Linked DNA regions of Paraneptunicella aestuarii. Each later gene encodes a partner of the first gene's protein in a complex. Links are inferred from orthologs where the notes say so. Each region holds a gene or a part of one and is shown in the gene's direction. Other genes may lie near its edges. The genes, in order: lolA and KIH87_RS07845.

Region 1 (12,163 bases):
TTCGTCGAATAACGCAATGCCTTCTTCTTCATTAACCAGGTTGCTTTCAACATTGATAGCAATGCCGAAGTTTGATTTATCATCCGGGTTTTGTACCAAACCAAAAGGACGGTGAGTATAGCGAGCCGGCATATACGCGCCATTCCATTTGTCGCCGTCAACAACAAACAGGTTTTCCTTGCTTTCGATACCCATCAAAGCAACCACCTGGATGTCTTCGTTTTGAGCATTTTTGATAAAGCAGATAGGGAATTCAATAGCGGCTTGTGGGAATTCTGCAAGTACCAAAGGCAAAATGCTTTGATCTTGCAAATCGCTTACGTCGCGGTTGGTTTTAATTTTAATTTTACGATGTGAGTTACTATTTAGTTGTTCGACCTTAGCCATTACTTTTCCAATGATGTAAATGATGTATGGTTAATTTGCAAAATATGCGACATAGTAACGACCTTATTAAAATTAACAACCGTCTTATTAGATTTTTACCTGATTTTGGTGTTTAAAAAGCGGTTCAAGGGGAGAGCGAATATGATTTCTCCCCAATTGTAAGTGGGTTATACAGAAAAGGAACGGTTTCTGTCTGAGGAGTTGTTGGAAGAGCTTTCTGTCTGATACACAACCGGTTGAGGCTGAAACTGATCTCTGCCGTTTTTCTTGGCAAGATATAAAAAATCATCGGCCTGTTTGATTGCCGCTTCAATGGAAACCTTCGCGTTTACTTCGCTGATACCCATACTCACCGTGATATTGAATGCATTCGCTTCGTAGTCAAAGCTTGTTTTGGCAAGATTGTTGCGGATTTTATTAGCTACAACCAATGCTTGAGTTGAGTTTGTTTGCGGCAAAATAAAGAGGAATTCTTCACCGCCCCAACGAGCGACAGTATCCTGTTTGCGGATAATATGCTTGAACAAATCGGCCAAATCTACCAGTACCTTATCTCCCGCAGCATGGCCATGTGCATCGTTGATCCGTTTGAAAAAATCGACGTCTACTAAAATCAATGCTACTGGCGTCAGGTTTCGTTCAATGCGGCGATACTCATATTCCAGCTTGTCCATTGCGTCACGACGGTTTGGCAAGTGGGTGAGCGGATCATATTTAGCCATTTGCTCAAACTTGCGGCTTATTCTTAACATAAAATCAAATGAACGTTGTCTGGAATATTCGTAATAGGCAGATAAAAAAGTAACGGATAAGAAAGAGTAAAGCAGGCGCTGTTTAAACTCGCTTGTGTAATGAGTATTAATAAGTGCGTCGTCAGGATAAAACATCATCAAACTAATCACGCCAATAAAAATAGCGATATCGATTAATCCCTTCTTTAGTCCGTCGAAGAATAATGCGACAGGAGCCGCCATAAATATCCACAGTGGCCCGGTATTGGCAACCCCGCCTGAGTAGACAAGATAAATCAAAAAGCCAAACATGGAATAAAGAATAATGGATGAGTAAATTTGTTTGTTGCCGGTGAACTTCTGTAATTGATAGCTGAGCAGGTAGCTCATACCCGTTAAATACAGTGCTATACACAGCATATAGTTGCCATTGAGCATAGCAGCTGTGCCCATTATTGTGGTGAGTATCAATCCAACTAATCCGAACAGGTTCACCATGAAGGTTTTACGGTTGATTTCCGGATTATTATGTTGGTTTAGACCTGCGTTTAAATAGCGACGCAACAGGCTCATGATAAAAGTCATAATCTTGCTTTGGCTTATGCCCCAGTTTAACCATACTGTGAGAGTGGCAACTGCTTAAATCTGCTCTCAACAAGTGCAGCTATGATTTTATTCCCTGCTTTTAGAGCTTGTTAATCGAGATACTCATACTGCCTTATGCAAACGGTACGGGCTGCTGCAAAAATGATTACTAAAGATCAACAGACTCCAAGGACTATATATGATGTTCACCTTGTACATAACTATATAGTCTACGAGAAATTATATTACCAATAAAATTGATGAGTTATCCAGCTTAAAAAGGTGCAAAAGATCATGTGCAAATTGATCGTTGTCATGTTTGTGAAACTTTTTCTTAGTGCTGGGTATGGTTTAATGCGTTGATAATTAAACAAAATGCTTAACTTGCGGTACTTGGTTTAACTTACTTTTATATACCCATAGTTATACTAATGTGTAAGCAATCATACTAACAGCTCTGTGGAACATGAGCTTTCACGTACAATGTCAAGCTACTATAAATGGTAGTCAAACAAGCTTTAATGGCATATTCGGGTTAAATCCGGTAGTATGCCGCGCTTTAAAAATTGGCCTAGAGCCCTGGTTTTACGTTCCAGATTGCTAAGAGGTAAGACAATGTCTCAATACGTTGTATGTGCGTTATATAAGTTCGTCACATTAGAAAACTATAAGGAAATGCGAGCGCCTTTACAGGATGTTATGGAGAAAAGTGGTGTTAAAGGAACGCTTTTGTTAGCGTTGGAAGGAATTAACGGCACGATTTCTGGTACTCGAGAAGGAATTGATGCTGTACTGGCGTGGTTAAATAGTGATGAACGCATTCAACCGGTTTCCTACAAAGAATCCTTCGACGAAGAGCAGCCTTTCTATCGCACAAAGGTTAAGCTTAAAAATGAAATTGTCACTATGGGTGTTGAGGGCATTGACCCTCGTAAAACCGTTGGCACCTATGTTAAGCCAGCAGATTGGAATGCTTTAATTTCTGATCCCGACGTGACAGTGATTGATACTCGTAATGATTACGAGATAGAAATAGGCACTTTCAAGCACGCGATTGATCCCAAAACCCAAACATTTCGTGAATTTCCTCAATATGTGAAAGACAACCTTGATCCTGCGAAAAACAAGAAAGTTGCCATGTTTTGTACCGGTGGGATCCGTTGTGAAAAGTCCACTGCCTATTTAAAAGAGCTGGGTTTTGAAGAGGTGTATCACCTGGAAGGTGGGATTTTAAAATATTTGGAAGAAGTGCCAAAAGAAGAGTCTCTATGGGAAGGCGATTGCTTTGTTTTCGATAATCGCGTTGCTGTTGACCACGATTTGCAAAAGTCTAAATATGATCAGTGCTATGCGTGTCGCTTACCGATAACTGAGGAAGACAAGCAAAGTGAATTGTTTGAAGCTGGTGTTTCATGCCCTCGTTGTCATGGTACTCATTCTGAAGAACAGCTAAAGCGCTTCCGTGAAAGAGAAAAACAGGTACAGCTTGCCAGAGAGAGGCAAGAAGAGCATCTTGGCAATGAAGCTCGTATGGCAACGTTTGAAAAACGTCGTCGCAAGTCTGAAATTCGTAAGGCTCAAAGAGCAGCCGCTAAAGCGGGTTCCTGATATTCTCTTTGATTTAAGTAGCTATCCAGTTTTCTGGTAGCTACTTTTTCTGCCTTGAAATCCTTTCTTTATTCTTTCCCTAATTCGCATGGTTGTTGAACAAAAATTGCGTTAACTCAACGTATTGTAACGAATTAAGATCAACAGCCTCTAGCATTTTAACGACATCAAATGGACAATGAACAAAGGAACACTTTATTATTACCTGCAAAATTAGAATTGGATAAATAATCATGTCGGAAGCAAAAGCACTTACAGAACAACAAATTGAAAAAATCAGAGAAGACTTTCTGTTCTTTGATAAAGACAATAATGGTTGCATTGATGAGCAAGAGTTTTTTGAGCTCTTAAAAGTGCTGTCACCAAAAGTTAAAGAACACCAGGCGAGAGAAGGTTTTTCCATTATTGATGAGAATAATGATGGGGCAGTTGATTTCGACGAGTTTTTGTCCTGGTGGCAGAATTCCTGGTGGGAATACTAAACTTATCTCGTTTTTGTTACGCCAGCCGTCGACGGCTGGCTGTTCTGACCGTCAAGCAAATAGGTACTCTTGACCATAACCATTAAGGTGTTTAAGCCCTCATGGAATTTATTTGGATTTTTGTCGCTTTTGTTTGTGGATTTGTATTTCGATTTCTTTCCTTGCCACCGTTGATCGGTTTTTTGTGCGCAGGCTTCATTCTCAATTTCTTTGGTATAACTCCTGATCCTAATTTGCAGCTGCTTGCAGATTTGGGGATCACGCTCATGTTGTTCACTATTGGCTTGAAACTAAACATAAAAGACTTGTTTAGAACGGAAGTATGGGTAGGTACAGGATTATCTGCTTTCTTCTGGATAGTGCTTTTTGCCAGTTTTTCCATGTTATACATGACATGGGGATTGGCTTATTTTGAAGTGCTGGATTGGAAAACTGCAACGTTATTAGGTTTTGCTCTTAGCTTTAGCAGTACCGTTTGTATTGTTAAGGTTTTGGAAGACAGTGGGGAAATGAAAACCCGGCATGGCAAACTGGCGATAGCGATATTGGTTATGCAAGATATCATCGCGGTTGTCTTTCTTGCGTTGGCAACGGGTAAAATCCCATCTATGCTGGCATTAGGGTTGCCACTATTGATTTTTGTGCGTCCGCTGATTGATCGTCTTCTTAATGCCGCAGGACACGGTGAACTTCTACCACTGACCGGATTCTTCCTGGCCTTGGGAGGATATGAATTATTTAATTTGGTTGATGTGAAAGGGGATTTAGGTGCATTAATTATGGGGATTTTACTCAGTTCCCATGTAAAAAGTACCGAGTTGGCCAAGTCATTGCTGGGCTTTAAAGACCTCTTCCTTATCGGTTTCTTCCTGTCTATTGGTTTTATTACCATTCCAACATTACCTATGCTGGCGATGGCGGCATTCATTTGCCTGCTTTTACCGATTAAGTATTTGCTGTTTTTCTCATTATTCAATGCGTTAAAACTCAGGGGGAGAACCTCTTATCTTGCTGGATTAGTGTTAAGCAATTTTAGTGAATTTGGCTTAATTGTTGTGGCATTGAGTGTGAAACAGGGCTGGTTAGAGAAGGACTGGTTGGTGATCCTCGCGATATCGGTTTCCTTGTCTTTTGTCTTTACCAGTATTGCCTATCGTTTCGCCCATAGAGGATACAACCTGTTTAAACCTTATCTGGTCAAGTTCGAACGTGAGCAACGTTTACCAGAAGATGCTTATGTTAAGCCGGGCAATGCATCTATTCTGGTGATTGGTATGGGGCGGGTAGGAAAAGGCAGTTTTGAAGCCTTGTCTCATGCTGCTGGGGAATCCGTATGGGGGCTGGATGCTGATAGTGAACGGGTGTCGCAATTACAGTCGGATGGAAAGCAGGTTATCTGTGGTGATGCAGAAGACGCTGACTTATGGGAACGTATTGATGTGACCCATATCAAGCTTATTCTGTTGGCGCTGCCTTCAATTGAAGATATTGACAATATTTGTCAGCAATTAGTTTCTGCTGGATATAAAGGCAAAATCGCGGCTATGGCACGTTTTGAAGATGAGCGTGAACATCTGTTGGCATCGGGCATTCATAAAGTCTTCAACTTTTATACTGAGGTAGGGGCGGGCTTTGCCGAAGAAAGTTTGCAAATTATTGACTGATGAATATCTGCTTTGCAGCAACATCCTTTATTTAAAAAGAAAAGCGCCTGATTTTTCAGGCGCTTCTTCTATCGAACATCGTGTTTTATAAAACGCTGAAAAAGCTCTTGTTACAGAGACAAGGCTTCCCTGGCATCCATATATTCCAGATTCAGCTGTTTACCCAAAGCATCCACAACCGCTTTGTAGGTTACTTTTCCTTTATGAACGTTTAGACCATTTAGCAAATGTGGGTCGTCCAGCATGGCTTGTTTTGGCCCTTTGTTCGCTAATGCAATACCAAATGGCAATGTTGCATTGTTTAGCGCCATTGTTGAAGTGCGCGCTACGCCGCCTGGCATGTTGGCTACACAGTAATGAACGACACCATTTACAATATAAACCGGATCTTGATGAGTGGTGGCTCTTGATGTTTCAAAGCAACCGCCTTGGTCGATGGCAACATCAACCAGAACAGAGCCTTCTTTCATGTTGATGATATGTTCTTTGGTTAACAGTTTTGGAGCTGCCGCGCCAGGAATTAATACTGCGCCAACAACCACATCTGCTTTTGAAGAGTATTGTTCAATGGCATCAACCGTTGAGTACACAGTTTTCACGCGACCATCAAAAATATCATCCAGTTCACGCAAGCGAGGTAGTGAACGATCCATAATAGTGACATCAGCACCTACGCCTAAGGCCATTTTGGCCGCGTTTGTGCCAACAACACCGCCACCGATGATCAATACTTTACCTGGTGCAACGCCCGGAACACCACCTAACAACGTGCCGCTGCCACCATGGGCTTTTTCCAGAAAGTGTGCGCCAGCCTGAATAGACATACGTCCCGCGACTTCGCTCATAGGAGCTAACAAAGGTAAACCGCCGTGACGATCGGTTACTGTTTCATAGGCAATACAGGTTGCGCCACTTTTAACCAATAACTCTGTTTGTCTTGGATCCGGCGCTAAGTGCAGGTAGGTGTAAAGCGTTTGGCCTTCAGACAGCATTTCGCACTCGTTAGGCTGTGGTTCTTTTACTTTTACAATCATTTCAGCCTTTGCAAAGATTTCCTCTGCTGTTTGAATGATCTGTGCGCCTGCGGCTACGTACTGCTCATTATCAAAGCCTATTGCAAGACCCGCATCATTTTGCACAAGCACCTGATGCCCGTGGGTCACAAATTCTTTGACTGCTGATGGAGTAAGGCCGACACGATATTCGTGATTTTTAATTTCTTTTGGTACACCAACCAACATGATTTTCACCTATGAATTCATTATTGAATAAAGCGCAGATTGTAGTGAAGTTTAATTAGCATTTTGCTCTCTATTTTGATACAAAGCAGCATTAAACACTGAAAATTGAAATATATTTAGAATAAAATATGCTGGTTAAAACGCCAAAAAGCCTCGATCGCCTTGATCGACGCATTCTAGACGAGTTACAGAAGAATGGCCGAATTTCCAATGTGGAACTGGCCAAGAAGATAGGATTAAGCCCAACCCCTTGCCTGGAAAGGACTAGAAGGTTGGAGAGTCAGGGTTATATCTCGGGGTATCATGCAACCGTTGCGCCAGACAAGGTTGGGGCAGCAATGCTGGTGTTTGTAGAGATAACCTTGACTAAAACATCGGTAGATATCTTTGAAGAATTTTCTACTGCGGTAAAAAAGCTGGATGATATTCAGGAGTGTCATCTGGTTTCTGGGAATTTTGACTATTTGCTTAAAGCTCGTGTTGCCGATATGTCTTCTTATCGTCGATTGTTGGGAGACGTTTTATTACGACTGCCTGGAGTAAGCGAATCTCGAACTTATGTGGTAATGGAAGAGGTTAAACAGACAACGCGCATTAAAATTAATTATTAGTGCGTGTTTACCAACAGTGGATAAAATCGTCTATTCCACCTGGATTTTCACGAATAACGGTTATTAACTGTGCAAGAGGCAAATAAATAACTTCCATATGGCACAAATACCTTGTCCTGACTGGGCTTTTCTTCAATGGCTTGGTATCTTATGGGCGAGAATAACGATAATACTAAATGATGGAACTCATAGAACGTCCTAAGTCGCGCTTAACAGGCATTCAAAGGGTATTAGAAGTGGGGATGATAATCACCACAGCCTTTGCCTTGTTTCTTTTTATTGCACTCGCCACCTTCGATTCGGCTGACCCCGGTTGGAGTCAAACGGGTTTTAATGAGCATGTTCATAATGCCGGTGGCCCTGTTGGAGCCTGGCTTGCTGATATTAGCCTATGGATCTTTGGCGTTATTGCTTACACCTTTCCTTTTGCTATTGCTCTGTTGGGCTGGTTTATATTTCAACGCGCAAAAGATATTTTAGAACTGGATTATTTGACCATAGCGCTGCGGATGATTGGTACAATCCTCTGTATTTTGGGGGCGGCTGGCTTATCCAGTATTAATTTTGATGACCTGGCTACCGTATCTTCCGGAGGCATGGTTGGCGAAGCTATTAGCCATGCACTGATTCCGTTTTTTAGCATCGTTGGTACGAACTTATTGCTGTTATGCTTTTTAGCTACGGGATTTACGCTTTTAACTGGAATTTCCTGGTTATCCATTATTGATGGGCTGGGGGCTTTTAGTATTTTTACTGCTAAAAAAGTTTATCGGTTGCCCAGTACGATTGAAGAAATTAAGTCGTTACCCAATCCCTTATCTCGTTCTGGTCAGGCTTTAACTGACAAAAACAAACCCTCATCTATTGAAATTACGACCATGAGAGTCGACCCTGAAATACCTAAAAAATCAGGGTTCTTTTCTAATAACGCTGAAGAACTGTCGGACACCATGATTGAGGAAATGGACGAGTATGATGCTATTCCTGAAAGGGAACCGCCCGTCACTGTCCAAGTGGTTAATAGTGCCAATGAAGAACGTGCTTCGGTAAATCGAGAAGTATCCACTGCTCCCAAGACGCCAAAAGTAATTAGCCCACAGGAAAGTGAAAAGGTAGCTGGTAACCGGCCCATGCCAGAAGGTGATGTGCCTTCTTTTGAATTATTAGACAAGCCTAATCGAACCAAAGAGCCTATTTCTCAGGAAGAGCTGGATTCGGTCGCTCGATTATTAGAGGCAACTTTGGCTGATTTTAGTGTTCAGGCTCAAGTGGTTGGCGTGTATCCCGGGCCTGTTGTTACTCGATTTGAACTGGATCTGGCTCCGGGAGTTAAGGTCAGCAAGATCTCCGGCTTATCCAAGGATTTGGCCAGAGCCATGTCTGCGCTTTCTGTGCGTGTTGTTGAGGTTATTCCGGGTAAATCCTACATAGGTTTGGAATTGCCCAATAAGCATCGCGAAACCGTATTTTTGCGAGAGGTGATTAGCAGCGAATATTTTGAAAATGCGAAGTCCAGCTTAACCATGGTGCTTGGTAAAGACATTTCTGGTGACCCTGTGGTTGTGGATTTGGCAAAAATGCCGCATTTGCTGGTGGCTGGTACAACAGGTTCAGGTAAATCCGTTGGCGTGAACGTTATGATTTTGAGCTTGCTATACAAGTCTACGCCAGAAGATGTTCGTTTTATCATGATTGACCCTAAAATGTTGGAATTGTCGGTGTATGAAGGCATTCCACATTTGTTGGCAGAAGTTGTCACCGACATGAAAGAGGCTTCTAATGCCTTGCGCTGGTGTGTAGGGGAAATGGAGCGCCGCTATCGTTTAATGTCAGCTTTGGGGGTGCGTAATCTGAAAGGCTATAACGCCAAAGTGCTGGAAGCGAAAGAGAATGGGCAGCCTATTAAGGATCCTCTCTGGAATCCAAACGAATCTATGGCAGAAGAAGCACCAGAGTTGGAAAAACTTCCCAGTATCGTCGTTGTCGTGGATGAATTTGCTGACATGATGATGATTGTGGGTAAGAAAGTTGAAGAACTCATTGCCCGTATTGCTCAAAAAGCCAGGGCGGCGGGAATCCACCTGATTCTGGCTACTCAGCGACCTTCTGTTGATGTTATCACTGGCTTGATTAAAGCTAATATTCCTACCCGTATTGCCTTTCAGGTTTCTTCCAAGATTGATTCCAGAACCATTCTGGATCAGCAAGGTGCCGAAGCTTTGTTGGGCATGGGGGATATGTTGTATTTACCACCGGGATCGGGTGTACCTACTCGTGTTCATGGTGCTTTTGTTGATGATCATGAAGTTCATGCAGTGGTTGCTGATTGGCAATCGCGAGGTACGCCGCAATATATTGATGAAATATTGTCGGGTGAATCTAATGACGAGATATTACTACCCGGTGAGCAACCTGATGGCGGAGATCAGGAATTAGATCCGTTTTATGATGAAGCCGTGGCTTTTGTGACAGAAACGCGCAGAGCATCAGTGTCGGGCGTGCAACGTAAATTTAGAATTGGCTATAACCGGGCTGCCCGGTTAGTTGAGCAAATGGAACAAAGCGGTGTTGTGAGTGCTCCGGGGCATAACGGCAATAGAGATGTGTTGGCGCCACCACCACCCAGAGGTTAAAAATGGTAAAAATAGTAAGAAGACTACAATTTAAAAACATCATTAGTGGATTCTTGTTTATCGCTATCTCAACCAGCGTGTTTGCTCTTAATGGGGAAGAGAAGCTAGATTCATCTGCTCAAGAACTAAAGCACTTGTTATCGCAGTTACACACTTATTCTGCTCATTTTGAGCAAAAGGTGATGGATGCAAACAACGAGTTGTTGCAAGAAGCAAAAGGAATTATCAATTTACAGCAGCCTCAAAAGCTGTACTGGGAAGTGTTACCGCCCAATGAAGCGACCTTGATTGCCGATGGCAAAACCCTTTGGCACATCGATCCTTTTGTTGAGCAGGTGATTGCTCTGGATCAGCAACATTCGGTGAAAGATCACCCTATTATGTTGTTGGCTCAGCCCAATTCCGATATTTGGGATGGCTATCAGGTTGCTAAAGTGAACGAAGGTGAGTTTATGATTACCCCCAAATCGGAGAATCAGTCAATCAAGCAGCTTGTTTTGTTTTTTGATGATGGTGTGTTGTCACAATTGATCATTCTTGATCAGCAAGAGCAGCGCAATCAGCTGATTTTTTCTGATATTAAACAGAATCAAGAGATTTCTTCTCAGCGTTTTACTTTTAGTATGCCATCAGGCTTTGAACTTGATGATCAGCGTTGATTTTCAGATAACACTAAACGTGGTTCATAGCTAATGGAACTCCAGTTTGGCGATGTGGCAAAACCCCTTGCAGCTCTATTACGACCCACTTCTATTGATGGCTATGTAGGTCAGGAGCACATTCTCGCGCCCGGTAAACCACTTTATGAAGCCATTCGTTCTGGCAATGCTCATTCCATGATTTTGTGGGGGCCTCCGGGAACTGGCAAGACGACCTTGGCTGAGATTGTCGCTCATAGCATTGATGCTCAGGTTGAAAAAATCTCTGCAGTTACCGGTGGGGTTAAGGAAATTCGAGCGGCTATTGATAACGCCAAGAGCAATGCCAGAGATTTTGGCAGACAAACCATATTGTTTGTGGATGAAGTCCACCGTTTTAATAAATCTCAGCAAGACGCATTTTTACCCTTTATTGAAGATGGCACGGTGATTTTCATCGGTGCAACTACTGAGAATCCTTCCTTTGAATTAAACAATGCTCTTTTGTCCCGTACTCGTGTTTATGTGTTGAAAAAGCTTGATGCTGATGGGCTTAAGCAGCTAATTCATCGTGCATTGAAGAAATATAGTGAAGACAATTCAGAGCTTGTCACTATTGAATCTGACGCCGAAGCACTATTAGTTGAAGTGGCATGTGGTGACGGGCGTAAGCTTCTCAACACTCTGGAGATAGCATTGCAGCTTAGAGAGAGCGGTAAAAGCCTTGATAAGCAACATATTGCTCATGCCTCGGGCGATAAAATGGCGCATTTTGATAAGGGCGGAGATTATTATTATGATCTTCTATCCGCTTTTCATAAATCCGTTAGAGGCTCATCTCCCGACGGCGCGTTATACTGGTTTTGCCGCTTATTGGTAACAGGCGCAGAACCTACCGCGATTGCCCGACGGCTTTTAGCGATTGCCTCGGAAGATATTGGCAATGCCGATCCCAGAGCATTACAATTGACCCTCAATGCGTGGGATGTGTACCACAGAGTGGGCGCTGCAGAAGGTGAAAGAGCGATTGCCCAAGCCGTTTTGTATTGTGCCTGTGCGCCAAAAAGTAATGCAGTATATACCGCGTTTAAACAAGCGATGAGTTTAGCGAAAGACACTTCTGATGCTGATGTTCCTATGCATTTGCGTAATGCGCCTACAGAGTTGATGAAGAGCTTGGGTGCCGGAGAGGGCTATCGTTATGCTCATGATGAAGCGGGGGCTTTTGCTGCTGGCGAGAACTATTTCCCTGAGCATTTACGAGCAACAAAGTTTTATTCTCCATCTGAACGAGGCTTGGAAAAGCAAATAAAGGAAAAACTGGCATATCTTGAAGGTTTAAACCAACAGAGTGACAAAAAGCGATATGAGTAGCTTGGGCATTTACGGTTTTATAGCAATAGGAGGGGCAATTGGTGCTTGCTCTCGGTATTTTATTGCAGAAATGGCGCTTCTCTGGCTTGGCAAGGATTTTCCTTTTGGTACACTTCTGGTCAACATAATAGGCTCTTTTTTATTGGGTCTACTTTACGCCATGATTGAGCAAGGCGTTATCGAAATCGTTCCCTGGCGAACCATGGTCG
Region 2 (17,409 bases), 1.0 Mb from region 1 along the record:
TAAGGCTGGCTTTCAATACCATGATTGGCGTGAACGTCAGGGGCCGTTGTTCGATGCCGTGAAGATGGAAAAAAACATGATGTTGTTGATGTTGCTGCTCATTGTTGCGGTTGCTGCTTTTAATATTGTTTCAGCATTGGTCATGGTGGTGACGGAAAAGCAGGGTGATATTGCGATTCTGCAAACGCAAGGGATGTCACGCACATCGGTGCTAATGATCTTTTTGGTCAATGGGTTAAGTAATGGTATTAAAGGCACGCTTATCGGAAGTGCCATTGGTTTAATTCTAGCCTTTAATATCAATGAGATTTTATTGATGCTGGGTGTACCTATGCATCTGTATTTGCCAGAAGCTCGCTTGCCTATTTTGGTTCAGAACCAGCAAGTTACAGCCATGATTGCGCTGTCATTATTGCTCTGTTTTAGCGCTTCACTTTATCCTGCGTATCGTGCTTCCAAGGTGAAACCAGCCAATGCGCTTCGCTATGAATAGCCTGATTTAGAAGGGAAATTAATGAGTTCAGTTTTACTTCAATGCCAACATCTTACTAAAACTTATTCGGAAGGCCCGGTTCCCGTTAACGTGTTGGATGATATTAGTTTCACTCTCAATGAAGGTGAACAGGTGGCCATTTTAGGAAGTTCTGGCTCGGGAAAAAGTACCTTGCTGCATCTGCTTGGGGCATTGGATAAGCCCAATTCTGGCTCTGTGATTTTTCAAGGTCAGGACATCTATCAATACAGCGAAGCGCAGCAAGCCCGGTTTCGTAATGAATGTCTGGGGTTTGTGTATCAACAACACCATTTGTTGCCGGAGTTTGATGCATTAGAGAATACGGCAATGCCATTGCTTATTGCAGGAAAGCCTCATAAACAGGCGATGCAGCAAGCAAAACTAATTTTAGAAAAGGTTGGCCTTGCTGATCGTATTTTGCACAAACCGTCTGCATTGTCGGGAGGGGAACGGCAGCGTGTGGCGATTGCTCGCGCTTTGGTAACTCACCCCAAGATGGTGTTGGCAGATGAACCTACTGGGAATCTGGATGACAAGACAGGTGAATCGGTATACCAGCTGCTTTTGGATTTGAAGCAGGAGTTTGCTACCAGTTTCGTCGTGGTAACTCATGATACTCAATTAGCCGCCAAACTTGATCGTACACTGCATTTAAGCAATGGTAAGTTAGTCAATTCCGGACAGGAGAGCTAAGTGAACGGTCTGGTTTGGCAACTCGCATTTCGATTCCGCAAGAGTAAAAAGCGCAGTGGGTTTACGTCGTTTATTGCTTCCTCGTCTACCGTCGGTATTGGTTTGGGATGTTTTGTACTGATATTGCTGTTATCGGTTATGAATGGCTTTGAACGTGAGCTAAAAGACCGTTTGTTAGTAGCGATTCCTCATGGTGAGTTGACTGCGGTTGACCCGGCTGGTTTGGCAGATTGGAAAAGTATTATTGAACAGGCTAAACGCCATCCTCAAGTGGTTTCAGCTCAGCCTTTTATTAAGGCTACGGCATTGCTACAGCGAGGCAAAAAAACAAAGGCCGTTGAGCTGACTGCGATTGATCCCGCTTTGTCTCATCAGAACGAAGCGGCGCATATGGTCAATGAAGAAGCTTGGCAAACTTTCATTGCGACACCTTATGGTGTGTTACTTGGTCGCAAAGTGCTTAAACAGTTGGGCTTAAGTGTCGGTGACAAAGTTCAGGCTCTTTTACCCAGAAGAAGTGAGCCTGGAAGTAGTGATGGCTTAAAATTGTCTGCGCCGGAAACCATTTGGTTAACTGTTGTCGGGGAAGTGTCTCTGGGGGGAGAGCTGGACAGTTTTCTCGCTTATATGCATATGGATTTAGCCGCTGAAACCCTTTCTATTGCACAAGGGGCGCAAGGTATACGGTTAAACTATGTTGAGCCTTTTGATGCCAGAATGACGACTCGTAGATTGGCCTATGAATTGTCGCAACAGGTATACATCTCTGATTGGACTCGTACTCACGGGCACTTATATCAAGACATTCAGCTAGTCAGATCGGTTGTGTATCTGGCGTTGATTTTAGTGATTGCGGTTGCCAGTTTTAATATTGTGTCTTCTCTTGTGATGTCGGTGAGTGAAAAGCAGGCTGAAATTGCCATGTTAAAAACCATGGGAGCCCGGTCGAACCTGATTGCCAGAGTGTTTATTTTGCAGGGCAGTTTAAATGGGGTAATTGGTGCGTTATTTGGTTCGGTCTCTGGTATTCTGGTGGCGTTGAATTTATCCGATATTGCTAAATTTATTGAGTCTTTATTCGGGGTAAAGTTGTTATCTGGAGATATTTACTTCATTGATTTTCTGCCGTCATTACTGCTTTGGCGAGACGTGTGGATTACTGTATCTATTTCGCTGCTATTAAGCGTACTTGCTACCATTTATCCTGCTCTTAGAGCCAGTAAAGTTGAGCCTGCCAAAGTGCTCGGTCATTAGTCACGCTGTTTTATATAGAGAATATTCATATGACAATGCAAGTTCATTTTGCCCGTAGTTCTGATGAATGGGAACGCTGTTATCCTGTGATGAAACAGCTTCGTCCACAATATGATTTGGCTTCATTTTGTGAACAGATAGCGGTTCAGGTGCAAGAGGGGTATCAACTTGCCTATGTCGAAATGAATGGTCAGGTTATCGCGGTTGCCGGGTTTGTTATTGCGACCAAGTTAGCGTGGGGCAAGCATTTGTATGTAGATGATTTGGTGACGGATGATAACAAACGTTCAACAGGTGCAGGAAAGTGCTTGTTAGATGCGCTAATTGAATTCGCCAAGTCTCAGGATTGTCAGGAATTACATTTGGACTCAGGCGTGCAGCGGTTTGAAGCGCATCGTTTTTATTTGCGCGAAGGAATGCACATAACGAGTCATCATTTTCAGCTAAGATTAAAGGATGAAGTTAGACGTGGCTGAATCCGGGATTATTCTTCCCATTCAATGTTACGACGAATTAGGTCGTATTAAACCGCCATCCTTGTTATGGCTAATTGTGCTGTTGTGCGCAAAGGCTTATTTCATTCTGATTGTGTCATTAAGTAACTTTCAGGATCGCTCCTTGTTACTCTCTGTGTTTTACCCCGATACCAGAGATTTCTATTTGAATCTTGTGTTGGGAATACCGGGCGTTGTCGCCGCATTGATGGTGTCCTTTAGAGAAACCTGGTTAAAGCTAAACTGGCGTTTTATGTTTAGTTTGGTCAAACCTATGTTATTGCTGTCTCTTTTCGGTGATTTGGCGTTGCATATTATGATGGCTATGGATGTTCATTGGCGGTTTGTTTGGTCAATAGCTTTGTCTATTGTTGTTGTTGTGTTGGGTATTATGTATTGCCTGCGCAGCAAGCGACTGGCTTATTTTTCCGAAGACTGGAGAACTTTTGAGGAACCCGTTATGGAAGATAAAGCTAGCGATATAAAGTAGCTCGGGAAAAATTCCGGAAGTTTGGATAGCAGGTATAGAAAACACTGAGGGCAACAAAATGAAACCGGCATTTACGGTAACTCTTTCTTATGTCCAGCCCTCATTTCCAACTTCAATTTCAGGTTAATTATTGAGTGGAATTGGATAGCGCCTGATCGAAGTATTTTTTAATGCTGATATTGCTGTCGTTTACCAAACGCTGATAGCAAATTCCGGCAAATGCATAGGACTTTCCAGCGTATTCCAGCACAACATAAGGCGCGTCGGGATCGGCTTCATCATAACTCCATTCACCACCAACCAGCTTGCGGAATACTTCACCAACGTAAGCACCATAGAGATTACACAAGGTAAAAACGGCCTTGTCTTCAAGCGCTTGATCTTTATATCGACCTAACCAGCTTAGCAATACATCATCCACATATGAGATGCTTTCTGGAGTACCATTGAGTTTTACGTTGAATTCATCATGAGTGGTACTAATGGCATCTTGCGCACTGTCTGCCATTAGTTGATTTAGTTCTTCGCGTGTCATCCGCATTTTATTATTACCACCTGTCAGTCGTATTGTTATAAGACTATTGGGTTATTTGCCTCTCAGCAAGGATCATTTCCGTTAACATCCGGGTTCCGGGCCCCATTCTATCAGGATGTGGATTAACCATCGACACCACAATGCGCCTGAAACTACTTCCTTTTATGGATAATTGTGCCAGTGAGCCTTTTTTGAGCAAGGGCTGAACATAATGCGTTGGGAGCCAACAAAAACCAATACCTTCATGTAAAAGCTCAATAGCAGCGTGAAATTGGCTCACTGTCCAACGTTGTTCGGCCTTTAGCCATCCACGATTCTCAACAGGACTTTTGCCAGTGTCTTTTATCACTATTTGAATGTGTTGCAACAATTCTTCTGGATCTATTGGAGATTCCAGGGTTGCGAGAGGGTGTTCAGGATGGCTCACAGCGATAAAATCAACCTCGACCAGCGGTTCGTATAAATGCCCTTTGGGAATGTTTGCTGTGAGTACGATATCCGCCCAGCCTTCAGTAATGGCTTCTTCTGTTCCTGTGAGCACGGTATCAATAATTTTTAGGCGACTGCCACGGCAGTCATGTTGAAATTGCTTGAGAACAGGCAATAAATACTCTCTTGGGAAAGCCAAATCTAAAGCAATGGTAATTTCAGGCTCCCAACCCTGATTAATGTTTTTAGCCAGTTCTTCCAAATCCTGAGCTGATTGGCTCAAGATCCGGCTTCGACGCAACATGACTTCACCCGCCGGTGTTAAAAAGGCTTTTCGACCTTTGACTTCAAGTAGTTGCACATTGAGCTGATCTTGTAACTTGGCAACCGCATGGTTTAAGGAAGACTGACTCTTATTCAGAAGCTTTGCCGCATGAGCGTAACCACCGCTATCCACTACGGCTTGCAATATACGCCACTGTTCCAGCGTCGTTTTGGTGCGATACATTAAGTGCCTGACAGTTCGATTTTTTGGAATGATTGGCTTTTATGCTAGTGATATTCTTTCTGTTAGGCAAGTTACTTGAACTTGAATTGGAATAAAATAACCCCGAATACTAAGCTGTCGTGGACTATTATATGGGAGTCTTTAACTGAATATCTGCTAAATCAATCACATCCTTGCAAACCAATACCTGTTTGTTGACAGAGATAGATTGTTGGAACTTTATTTCTGCACATTGTTCCTGCCCGCTTTTTTGGCTTTGTAGAGAAGCTGATCGGCGGATTTCATGGTTTCGTCAAATGTGCTTTGTTTGTCTTTAAATGCGATGCCAAAGCTCATGGTGACATGAACTACCTTTTGTTGTGTTCCAGAAGATGGTTGTTTTAAATCCTTTTTCTTCGGTTTTTTGTCTGGGCGCTCTGCCTGACGGATCACCATAGGATAATTGGCAATGCTTTCCCGCAATTCATCTACAATATCAAACACTTGCTCCGGATTTTTACCGGGAAACACCAAGGTGAATTCTTCACCGCCGTAGCGATAAGCTTTGCCGCCTTTTGACACTCTGTTGAGCTGTTGTGCCACCATTTTTAGCACCTGATCACCTACGTCATGACCATAGGTATCGTTAAAGGATTTAAAGTGATCAACATCAGCCATCACAATGCTGTAGTTATTACCAATCGCTCGGGTGAATTGTATGAGTGCTCGGCGTGAAGCTATGCCCGTCAGATCGTCCTTGAATGCCATATTATGGCTATCGAACAATACAACGATGGAGCTTGCGACGGAAAATAACAGGCTGGCAAATCTCAGGACTTCGTTATTTTCGTAAAGCTGCAATATGAACATCATAACAATCATGCTTGCCAGTAGAGAATTACCGAGGCTGGCTTGCGTTAACATTCTTACCAGCAAGACCAATAGCAATATGGCAAATAGCAGAATTTCTGTGGTGCTGAATTGTGCGCGCCAGTGGGGTAGCCATTGATATAACGTGTTAGCCCAGTTTTGATATAGGTTGTTGCTTTGTAGATCTTGCCAGGTGAGTAAGGTAAAAGTGGCAACGGCAACCGCTATGAATAAGGCGATATCTTTCAGGACATTATATGGTCGTACTGCTTTGTTGCGCTTCCAAATGAGTACACCCAGGCAGCTGGCTACCAGTGGTAATAGCATCCAGGTTGTTAACCCTGTGTATTGATGAATGTCTGGTTTATCAAGGGAAAACAGCAGCAAGCTCCAAAACCCTGCGGCATAGACCAGGCGGCTGTGGTTAAATTGCAAAGCCAAAAGCAAGCTAATCCCTATTGCAACGTAAGGTAGCCAGCTTTTGCCATTTAACCAAAACAGGGTCTCGGCAGGAAATTGGGAAACAACCGTAAAGCCAAAAATGAGGATGATAAAAGGCAGTAATACGTTATTCAGTAATTCAGTCCAATATCTCATGGAGAGCTTAAAAATCCTTTACGTCTTAAAAGCGATACTGGACGACCCCTAATAATTGTTGCTGACGAACATTGGGATCCCAATACCATTGCATTCGATTGGCTTGAAAAGAATCAAGATACAAATACTCAAGACCCAATTGTATATTGTCCTGCCAATCATAGCGATAGGAAAGGGTGAGAGCATTGCCATCGCCGTTGTTATTGTCTTGCCAGTACATGTCCTTATCAATGGTTTTGAAATCATCTATACGGGCGCTAACACGATGTTGACCCGATTTATAACTCACCATAGCGTACCAAGCCGTAAAATCGACATTCACTTTGCCAACGCCCATTGAGGTATTTCCATCCATTATCTGGGTGATAAAACGCCATTCCTGATTGAAACGATATTGCCAGGCAAGGCTATGGAAGATGGTTTTCCAGGCGTACTGCCCACCACGAGCCAGTACGGTTTCATCGGCTTGGTTATTGTAATGGTAGTAACGCAGGCGGGAGGTGTTTTTGTAATCCCAGTGAGCACCTACATAAAAGCCCCAGTTGCCATCAATTTCACGATAGGGATCGACCCAGGAAGCCTGTTTTTCCATAATGCCACCGGGTGCAATGGTGGGGTAATTGGCAAAGGGAACCACTTCATTGAAAAGCGTCTGTTTGTCATGTAGAGCCCAACCACGCCAACTCAAGATAGTACCGGTAGTGTCATTTGCCTTAAATACAGAACCCAGTAGAGTAAAGGTGTGAGGGCTGTTATGTGCTCTTCCGGGACGAATCAACTTTACTTCTGTGCCGATAGTTCGCAGTTCTTCTCCTATCCAGCTATTAATGGCTGAATTGGTATAGTTATAAGGAGATAACCAGCCAATATCAGGATTCTCCAAACTCATTTCCGGGTAGAACATCCCGGCTTTAAATTGCCAACGATAATCAGGAGACCAAACAGGCGTGTATTTGATGAATGCCTGACTGAAATGAGTGAACGATTTAGGCGAGTTGGTATGGTTTAACACCGCTTCCACTGAGGTGGTGGCGGTGAGATCTGAGTTTATTTTCAGCAACGCTTGAGCGATGGAGGCATTGTGTTCATCGTCGTAACGAAGCAAGCTCGTGCCTTTATACAGATAGCTTTTCTCGGAATCTGAATTTAACGCGATTTGACCTTGAACCAGTCCCTGAATTGACGTTTCTGCCTTACTCGTGAAACTAATACACAATATAAATACAGTGGTGAGCAGTTTAAGATAAGATTTATTGTTATTCATATTATTGATCTTCACGGCACAAGTTTCGCTTTCTACTGATAGAGCATTGTAAACTCTAAACTTTGTTTAATGTAATGGTGTAGTACGTTTCTATTGTACGCTGAAGTGGAAGAAAAAGTTTCACACCAAGGATAATAAAGTTTGTGTCAGCTTTTCCGGGTCATACTTTTCTGGAACATGCTTGTTTGAAGAGGGGGAGGGCAAGTGTTCCTCTGATACCAAATCAGCACGAATAATTTGAATGCCTGATTGCTGCCATTTTTCTGTGGATATATTGCCGGTGTAGTATTCATCGTGTTGATCAAGTAACACATGAGTAAGCATTCCGTTATATGGTGATGATTTTGCATCCCTTCCAGAACGGTTTTGGTTTAAAAACTCAAGCAATTTATTGATGCTTTGCTCTGTCGTCAGTCCAATCGATTCAGGATCTTTACCCAGATTAGGGACATATACTTTGGGATTTCCATTGACTGCGATGGCGTCGCAAACACCGGTAGGCATCAAATTAGCCAGCAGACTGGAGTAGAAGCTTCCGGGTGGAAAACAAATAAGCTCGGCTTGTTCTATTTTGCTTTGTATATCTTGAGATATAGTGCTTTTCACTTCATGTCGTTCATTTAAAGCATGAGAAAGAGTGATGTTGTTTATTGGGCTGTTGATGGGAGGGTGTTCTTTTCCTGTTATTAAATGCTGGCCAATCAGCGTGTCGCCATTTTCCAGTTCCGCAACCAGATGATGGTTGTCTTCAACCGTTAAAGCCACTGAGCCTCTCACGGCTACCAGTTTTGAGAACAGATATACAATAGGGTCGATTTGTCTGTCGCTGTTCAGATAACCGCCGGTCAGGATCAAGTTGCCAATACTGGCACCTCGCAAATCGAAATTATCAGGTTTGTGTTTTCCGAAAGAGGCGAGTTGTTGCTGAATGAGCTGGCGCATAGGCTCAGATACAGCAGCGATTAATGGATGACGACCTTGAATAAGAGCATCAAGTTCTTGCTGCAATTCCGCTTGATAGGCTTTTTTACTGAGCCGATAAATGAACAGTTCATATACTTCTGGCATGCCTTTAGTGCCTTCATCTGCCAGTGCCATAAGGCGAGCTCGTAAATCGCCAATTGCAGGCATGGAAAAGGCCTTTCTGAGTTCTGCGGAACTGCCACCAGAATCGAAAGGAGTCATCAAGTGAGTAGAATTGTGGGTGTAATTCTTTAAGCGGCGGCAGAACTGATGGATAGCCGTGCCGCCCGTAAAAAACAGGACGTTAGGCCCAAGGTCAGGGGCTTTACGATAGCGTTCCAGACGAACATGATCCGGAATTTTGATTGTGCGTTTTACGGTATGCAATGTATTTAAGTATTTATTTTATTGTTTTTGTTAGCGCTTAAGCTGTTTACTTTAGCAGATGAAAGAAAATAGAACAGGGCGATTACATTGTTTTACACAGCAAGACTAAGGAAAAACAAGCAGGGGAAAAACAGTGCGAGACATGCTCGCACTGTGAAAAGATTAGAATGTCGTTTTTACCATATTCTGTGGTGCGACATTGCCATACATAATGGCTTTGGCTATTTTCGATTGTGGATCTTTGCCGATGGCTTTAGTGATATCGCGGCCGACCTGAGCTAATTGCGCCAAATCAATACCTGTTTCAATCCCCATACCATGTAACAGATACACCACATCTTCTGTACCCACATTACCTGAAGCGCACCCAGCATAAGGGCAACCGCCCAGTCCAGCGACTGAACTGTCGATAGTGCTAATCCCCATTTGCAGTGCCATCAGGATGTTACTCAAGGCCATACCGAAGGTGTCGTGAAAATGTACCGCAACTTTCTCGACAGGCACATGCTCAAAGACAGCACTTAACATGCGTTGTACTTTAATGGGTGTACCTACGCCGACGGTATCGCCCAGCGATACTTCGTAACAGCCAAGGTCGTAAAGAATCTTGGCGACTTCGGCAACTTTGGCTGGTTCAACTTCACCTTCATAGGGGCAACCAACAACACAGGAGACATAACCACGAACAGGTATGCCTTTTTCCTTTGCTGCTTCAATAATGGGTACGAAACGTTCGATACTTTCCGCAATTGAACAGTTAATGTTCTTTTGAGTGAAGGTTTCCGAAGCTGCGCCAAATACCGCAATTTCGTCTGCACCGCATTCTACCGCCGCTTCAAACCCTTTCATATTAGGTGTTAGGGCGGTGTAAACTACACCGGGCTTACGAGTGATTCGTTTGAATAGCTCGGAACTGTCTGCCATTTGAGGCACCCATTTGGGAGAGACAAATGCACCTGTTTCGATTTTCTTCAAACCTGCGTTGGCGAGCCCTTCAACCAGACGAATTTTGTCTTCCAGTTGAATGTCGGCTTGTTCGTTTTGTAATCCATCCCGGGGGCCCATCTCAAAAATGGTAACACTGTTGGGGTACCTCTCAGAGAAAGACGACCCTGAAAACGAGGGTGAAACTGAACCCATCAATTATTCCTCTTCTGCTTCAAATGCTAGTAATTCGGCACCACCATCAACCAGATCACCTACCTGATAGAAGAACTCTGTTACTTTTCCTGTTGCCGGGGCTGTTAACGCGTGTTCCATTTTCATTGCTTCCATGATCATAAGCGGCTGGCCTTTTTCGACAATGGCATTGGTTTCTACCATGAGTTTTACAACCGTGCCATTCATTGGAGCAGTAAATCCTGCGTTACCCTCATTGTCTTCGTCTAAACCCAAATCCGGTTTGTGCTCTGCAAAATGAATAACCAATTCATTGGTATATAACGATATTCCAATGTCATCATTGGCAATGGTGACAGTTTGTCGATGCCCATCGATGTTTAACTGTAGCAGGTCATTTTCTATTTGCGCGGAAATTTGCGAGGTTTTTTCACCTGCTTTGACGACAAAACGACGTCCTGCAGTGTTGCGACTTGCATTGTCTTCCAATTGCATTAAGGAAACCGTATAGATTTCGCCAGATACATCCAGGCTTAAGGTCTGCTCATGGGTTTCATTAGCGCGCCAAGCGTTGGATAGCTGCCAGGGAGAAAACGGATCGTTGTTATGGTTTGCAATCAAGTTCTCGGCCTGTTTTTGCTTATCCAATATCAGCGCCACCGCCATCATGGGCAAATACTTCTCAATGTCTTTGCTCTGCTCAACGAAAATCGCATCGTGATGCTTGTCGATAAAGCCAGTGTCCAATTCTGCATTTCTAAAGGCCGATGTGCTGGCCAGGTTGTACAGAAACGGAATGTTGTTAACCAAACCTTTAATGCGATATTCACTTAAGGCTTTGGTTAAACGGGTTAGCGCTTTGTCGCGGTTTTCATCCCACACAATCAATTTGGCGATCATGGGATCGTAGTAAACCGATACCTCATCACCTTGCAGAACACCGGTATCAACACGCACATGGCGATTTTCGACTGGCGGTTGCAAGTAAGTCAGTTTGCCGGTAGCAGGTAAAAATTCATTGTTAGGATCTTCGGCATACACGCGCGCTTCAAAGGCATGACCATTGATGGAAAGCTCTTCCTGTTGCAATGGCAAAGGCTCACCATGAGCGACACGTAACTGCCAGGAAACCAAATCTTGTCCGGTAATCATCTCAGTCACAGGGTGTTCTACCTGCAAGCGCGTATTCATTTCCATGAAGTAGAAAGAACCGTCTGAATCCAGCAAGAACTCTACCGTGCCTGCGCCCACGTAATTAATAGCTTTAGCGGCTAATAACGCTGCTTCACCCATCTGCTTGCGTAGCTCTTCGGTCATGCCGGGAGCGGGGGCTTCTTCAATGACTTTTTGGTGACGACGTTGTACTGAGCAGTCACGCTCAAACAAATAGACACCGTTGCCTTGTTGGTCACAGAACACCTGAATTTCAACGTGACGAGGCTGAGTCAGATATTTTTCAACCAGCATATGGTCATCGCCAAATCCGTTCATCGCTTCACGCTTGGCAGCTTCCAATGCAGATTCAAATTCATTGGCCGACCAAACCTGACGCATCCCTTTACCACCACCGCCAGCAGCAGCTTTAAGCAGGACAGGATAACCCATGTCATCGGCGTGCTTTTTCAATGTGGCTGGTGCTTGATCATCGCCATGATAGCCAGGAACCAGAGGTACATTGGCTTCTTGCATGATTTTCTTGGCGGCAGATTTGCTGCCCATCGCTTCAATCGCGCCAACAGGAGGGCCGACAAAGGTGATGTTATTGGCTTGGCATAAGTTGGCGAAATCGGCGTTTTCAGACAGGAATCCATAGCCGGGATGAATGGCATCAACACCCAAAGATTTCGCAACTTCGATGATTTTGTTACCTAGCAGGTAGCTTTCTTTTGCTGCCGAACCACCAATGTGAACTGCTTCATCGGCATGTTGTACATGCAATGCGTGAGCATCGGCGTCGGAATAGACCGCAACTGTGGCGATCCCCATTTGTTTGGCGGTGCGAATTACGCGACACGCAATTTCACCCCTGTTAGCAATTAGTAATTTCTTAAACATGCTCGATCCTCTTAGCCTTTAAGCCAGTTTGGCGAACGTTTTTGCAAGAAGGCATGTAGTCCTTCCTGACCTTCTTCAGACACGCGAATATTGGCGATGCGTTTACTGGTTTCTTCAGCCAGAGCCTTGTCGATAGGACGATGAGCAACATCGAAAACCAACTGTTTCGCTTGTGCGACTGCCGCTGGGCCATTCTTCAAAATGTTACCTAGAATATCGTCGATAGTGGAATCCAGTTCTTCTTCGGTAACCGCTTCGCTTAATAACCCGATACGACGCGCTCTGCGAGCAGAGAACACTTCGGCTGATGTGAAATAACGGCGAGCGATACGTGCACCAATGGCTTCAACCACATAAGGGCTGATGGTTGCTGGAATTAAGCCTAATTTAACTTCACTTAAGCAGAACTTGCTCATTTTGCTGCCAATGGCAACGTCACAGCAGGCAATTAAGCCTACCGCGCCACCAAATGCTGCACCTTGTACACGAGCAATGGTTGGTTTGGGCATGAAGTTCAATTCCCAAAGCATATCTGCCAAGGCATTGGCGTCTTTGAGGTTTTCTTCGTAACCATATTCAGCCATACGACGCATCCAGTTCAGGTCAGCGCCTGCGCAGAAGCTCTTGCCGTTAGAAGCTAAAATCATGGCTCTGATAGAGTCATCGCTTCCTACTTTTTTGAATGTTTCGGTTAGTTCAGCGATCAACACATCGTCAAAAGCGTTGTGCTTTTCCGGCTTATTCAGGGTAACTGTGGCAACGCCACGTTCGTCAACAGAGAGTAATACTGATTCAGACATTGCTTAATTCCTTACATTCTAAATACGCCGAAACGGGTTTCTTCAATAGGCTTATTCAGTGCTGCGGATAAACTTAAGCCTAATACGTGGCGTGTGTCAGCCGGGTCGATAACGCCATCGTCCCATAAACGGGCAGACGCATAGTAGGGATGACCTTGCTGTTCGTAGATGTCGATAATAGGTTGCTTAAAGGTTTGTTCTTCTTCGCTCGACCATTCTTCACCGGCACGTTCTTTTTGTTCGCGTTTAACCTGAGCCAATACGCCAGCGGCTTGTTCGCCACCCATTACCGAGATACGGGCATTAGGCCACATGAACATAAAGCGAGGATCGTAAGCACGACCACACATGCCGTAGTTACCCGCACCAAAACTACCCCCGATCAAAACGGTGAATTTCGGTACTTTGGCACAAGCTACAGCCGTTACCATTTTGGCACCGTTTTTAGCGATACCACCAGATTCATATTGTTTACCAACCATGAATCCCGTGATGTTTTGCAAGAAGACCAATGGAATGCCGCGTTGTGCGCATAACTCAATAAAGTGAGCGCCTTTCAATGCTGACTCAGAGAACAGAATACCGTTGTTAGCGACGATGCCGACCGGGTAGCCCATGATACGAGCAAAGCCACAAACCAACGTCGTCCCGTACAGTGATTTAAACTCGTCAAATTCAGAGCCATCAACGACACGGGCAATGATTTCTCTTACATCAAACGGTTTGCGTGTATCTTTCGGGATGACGCCATAGATGGTTTTTGGGTCGTACAGCGGCTCTTGTGGTGCGCGGATATCTAACGTGGCGGGTTTCACGCGATTCAATCGGGCGACGGCGTCGCGAGCCAGTTGCAATGCGTGATGGTCGTTGTTTGCCAAGTGATCCACTACACCTGATGTACGACAGTGAACATCACCGCCACCCAGTTCTTCCGCTGTGACGATCTCACCGGTGGCAGCGCGTACCAGAGGTGGCCCACCAAGAAAGATAGTCCCCTGATTTTTAACGATGATAGATTCGTCTGCCATGGCGGGTACATAAGCCCCTCCTGCGGTACAGGAGCCCATCACTACTGCGATTTGCGGGATGTTTTGCGCTGACAAATTGGCCTGGTTATAGAAAATACGACCAAAGTGTTCTCTGTCCGGGAATACATCGTCCTGGCGAGGCAGGTTGGCACCACCTGAATCGACCAGATAAATACAGGGCAGGTTGTTTTGCTCTGCGATCGTCTGCGCCCGAAGGTGCTTTTTCACGGTTAGAGGGTAGTAGGTTCCGCCTTTAACCGTAGCGTCGTTGGCGACGATAATACATTCCTGACCTGAAACTCGCCCGATACCGCAGATAATACCGGCTGCTGGCACGTAATCTTCGTACACGTTCCATGCGGCTAATTGGGAGAATTCCAGAAACGGAGAACCCGGGTCGAGCAGAGCGTTAATGCGTTCTCTGGGTAATAGCTTGCCTCTGTCGGTATGGCGCTTGTTAGACTGTTCACCACCGCCCAATTTGATTTGAGCGATTTTGTCTCGCAGGTCGTTAACTTGAGCCAGCATGTGCTGCTCGTTGTCGGCGAAATCCTGCGATTTGATATTAATTTTTGTTTTAATTTCTGGCACTTGAAGCTCCTGAAAAGGTGCGACAGTTTATATACAAAAGCCTGAGAGCTGTTTTTAATGGCTTACTCAGGCTGTTAATGTTGTTTTGAATGATGGTTAAAAGGTTAGAAGACCGTTCTCGGCATGGATGCCGAGATTCGAGCGTTCATGGATGAACTTGCAGCGTGTCTTCGATCTTTTAACCATTATTCAGTGTATCTGTAATTGACTTACTCAGACTCTTTAAACAATTCACGGCCAATCAACATACGGCGAATTTCAGAAGTCCCTGCGCCGATTTCATACAGCTTGGCGTCACGTAACAAACGTCCAGCCGGGAATTCATTGATATAACCGTTACCGCCTAACAACTGAATGGCATCCAGTGCCATTTTGGTGGCTAGTTCTGCGGAATAAAGAATGGCACCTGCAGCGTCTTTACGCGTGGTTTCGCCACGGTCACACGCTTTTGCAACAGTGTAAACGTAAGCGCGAGCCGCATTCATTTGCGTGTACATGTCAGCGATTTTGCCTTGAACCAATTGGAATTCACCAATAGATTGTCCAAATTGCTTACGGTCATGAATATAAGGCACAACCAAGTCCATCGCCGCTTGCATAATGCCCAATGGGCCGCCAGACAATACCAAACGCTCGTAATCCAGGCCGCTCATCAGAACGCGAACACCGCCGCCCAGTTCACCCAGAATGTTTTCTTCTGGTACTTCGCAATCTTCAAATACCAATTCGCAGGTATTGGAAGAACGCATACCTAATTTGTCCAGTTTTTGCGCACGGCTAAAGCCTGGGAAATCACGTTCAACCAGGAAGGCGGTAATGCCTCTTGAACCGGCTGTAACGTCAGTTTTTGCGTAGATAACATAAGTGTGGGCGTCAGGGCCGTTAGTGATCCACATTTTGTTGCCATTCAGAATGTACTTGTCGCCTTTCTTCTCGGCGCGCAATTTCATGCTGACAACGTCTGAACCGGCATTAGGTTCACTCATGGCTAACGCGCCAATGTGCTCACCTGAAACCAATTTTGGAAGGTATTTTTCTTTTTGTGCTTCGTTACCGTTTTTGTAGATTTGGTTAACGCACAGGTTAGAGTGAGCGCCGTAGCTCAAACCGATACCGGCAGAAGCGCGGCTGATTTCTTCCATGGCAATAACATGAGCCAGATAGCCCATATCGGCACCGCCGTATTGCTCAGAAACCGTTACACCTAACAGACCCATTTCGCCCAGTTTTGGCCAAAGTTCATTTGGGAAGTAATTCTCTGCGTCGGCCTTTTCAGCTAACGGTGCAATTTCACCTTGAGCGAAGGCGTACACGTGATCGCGTAACATATCGACTTCTTCGCCAAGGCCAAAGTTCAATGTTGGGTATGCTGCATTCATTCGTTTGAGCCTCCGTTTAACTCAGCTAATTCTTCGCGACAACGTAGTTCAACGTCGTCCAATTCACTCATTAACATTTGGATGTCTTCCATTTGCTGGGTCATGATGGCCCTTTTTTCCCTGGTCATCTTGAGCATGGCCTCTAATTGCGGCCTTGAGTTTGAGCTATCATCGTAAAGCTCAAACAGTGTTTTCACTTCTGACAGAGTAAAGCCAAGGCGTTTCCCTCTCAGAATTAACTTTAAGCGAACCTGGTCTTTTTTTCTGTAGACCCTGTTTTGCCCAACACGCTCTGGCGCAAGTAAGCCTTGCTCTTCATAAAAGCGGATTGAGCGAGGAGTAATATCAAATTCTTTTGACAACTCCCCAATGGTATAGGTAACTTCTGACATTGTTCTCACTTTACGTTTACGTAAGTGTCAATTTACGTAAAGGTAAAGTATGCTAGTAAACTCGTCAATAAAGATTTTTGGTAAGTAAAGCTGACAATTTTTAATGTGCGTTCATAAAGCTGTACGAAAGGACTAACTACTCTTCATTTAAAATTGTGGTATGTTCGCGTCCAGCTATAAGACATCGGAGAAGAAGAGAGTATGAGTAAAGACGCGATTGTTATTGTTGCTGCAAAGCGCACTCCAATGGGAGCCATGATGGGGGCTTTGTCTCCTTTGACTGCGACTGACCTGGGTGCGGAAGCAATTAAAGCGACCATCGAAACAGCGGGCGTAGATGCTAACGTTGTTGATGAAGTTGTGATGGGGTGTGTATTACCTGCCGGGTTGGGACAATCTCCAGCCAGACAAGCGTCTTTAAAAGCTGGCCTGCCTTTGTCTGCCGGTGTTACTACTATCAATAAAGTGTGTGGTTCGGGTATGAAAGCCGTCATGATGGCACATGACCTGATCAAAGCTGGCTCTGCTGAGGTTGTGTTAGCGGGTGGCATGGAAAGTATGAGTAATGCACCATACATGTTGCCTAAAGCGCGTGCTGGTTTCCGTATGGGGCACGGTGAGATCCTGGATCACATGATGAAGGATGGCTTGGAAAACGCCTATGACGGTCAGGCGATGGGCTGTTTCGCGCAAGGCACAGCAGATGAAGAGAATATGACTCGTGAGCAAATGGATGAATTTGCTTTGTCTTCATTAGCCAAGGCGAAAAAAGCCATTGAAGACGGAAGTTTTGATGCTGAAGTTGCATCTGTCACGATTCAGGATCGCAAGGGTGCTGTTACCGTATCTCATGACGAGTCTCCGGGCAAAGCCATGCCAGAGAAAATTCCTGGTTTGCGTCCTGCGTTCAGAAAAGACGGTACTATTACGGCTGCAAACTCCAGTTCCATTTCTGACGGTGCTGCCTCGTTGTTGGTCATGAGTCAGGCCAAAGCGGAAGAGTTGGGCTTGCAGCCATTAGCTCGCATTGTTGCTCATGCAACGAATTCCATTGAACCTGAAAAATTC

What was found.
Region 2: the proteins of lolA (region 1) and KIH87_RS07845 are in contact, whole or in part, in a cryo-EM structure (PDB 7ARM), measured with the Escherichia coli proteins. The link is inferred for Paraneptunicella aestuarii from one-to-one orthologs.

The regions. Positions count from the first base shown.
Region 1 is NZ_CP074570.1:2,894,059-2,906,221, reverse strand. Bases 8,850-11,772 are described here. They hold lolA (outer membrane lipoprotein chaperone LolA), read left to right. Parts: upstream 8,850-9,944; coding sequence 9,945-10,601; downstream 10,602-11,772. Other genes in these bases: KIH87_RS11185 (replication-associated recombination protein A), read left to right, coding at 10,635-11,772; KIH87_RS11195 (DNA translocase FtsK), read left to right, coding at 8,850-9,942. Also shown: KIH87_RS11230 (SapC family protein), read right to left, coding at 1-387; KIH87_RS11225 (GGDEF domain-containing protein), read right to left, coding at 555-1,703; oxygen-dependent tRNA uridine(34) hydroxylase TrhO, read left to right, coding at 2,319-3,311; KIH87_RS11215 (EF-hand domain-containing protein), read left to right, coding at 3,545-3,793; KIH87_RS11210 (cation:proton antiporter family protein), read left to right, coding at 3,895-5,457; ald (alanine dehydrogenase), read right to left, coding at 5,568-6,698; leucine-responsive transcriptional regulator Lrp, read left to right, coding at 6,827-7,309; more of KIH87_RS11195, read left to right, coding at 7,486-8,849; more of KIH87_RS11185, read left to right, coding at 11,773-11,954; fluoride efflux transporter CrcB, read left to right, coding at 11,947-12,163. UniProt on the Escherichia coli protein: Participates in the translocation of lipoproteins from the inner membrane to the outer membrane.
Region 2 is NZ_CP074570.1:1,875,753-1,893,161, forward strand. What follows is about bases 344-3,334. They hold KIH87_RS07845 (lipoprotein-releasing ABC transporter permease subunit), read left to right. Parts: upstream 344-1,207; coding sequence 1,208-2,461; downstream 2,462-3,334. Other genes in these bases: KIH87_RS07835 (lipoprotein-releasing ABC transporter permease subunit), read left to right, coding at 344-493; lolD (lipoprotein-releasing ABC transporter ATP-binding protein LolD), read left to right, coding at 515-1,207; KIH87_RS07850 (GNAT family N-acetyltransferase), read left to right, coding at 2,491-2,937; KIH87_RS07855 (DUF2919 domain-containing protein), read left to right, coding at 2,918-3,334. In the rest of the region: more of KIH87_RS07835, read left to right, coding at 1-343; more of KIH87_RS07855, read left to right, coding at 3,335-3,445; KIH87_RS07860 (hypothetical protein), read right to left, coding at 3,573-3,986; KIH87_RS07865 (LysR family transcriptional regulator), read right to left, coding at 4,024-4,917; KIH87_RS07870 (GGDEF domain-containing protein), read right to left, coding at 5,137-6,363; KIH87_RS07875 (hypothetical protein), read right to left, coding at 6,389-7,627; KIH87_RS07880 (GAK system CofD-like protein), read right to left, coding at 7,748-8,977; KIH87_RS07885 (hydroxymethylglutaryl-CoA lyase), read right to left, coding at 9,140-10,117; KIH87_RS07890 (acetyl/propionyl/methylcrotonyl-CoA carboxylase subunit alpha), read right to left, coding at 10,121-12,151; KIH87_RS07895 (enoyl-CoA hydratase/isomerase family protein), read right to left, coding at 12,163-12,951; KIH87_RS07900 (carboxyl transferase domain-containing protein), read right to left, coding at 12,963-14,570; KIH87_RS07905 (isovaleryl-CoA dehydrogenase), read right to left, coding at 14,780-15,949; KIH87_RS07910 (MerR family transcriptional regulator), read right to left, coding at 15,946-16,341; KIH87_RS07915 (thiolase family protein), read left to right, coding at 16,543-17,409. UniProt on the Escherichia coli protein: Part of an ATP-dependent transport system LolCDE responsible for the release of lipoproteins targeted to the outer membrane from the inner membrane.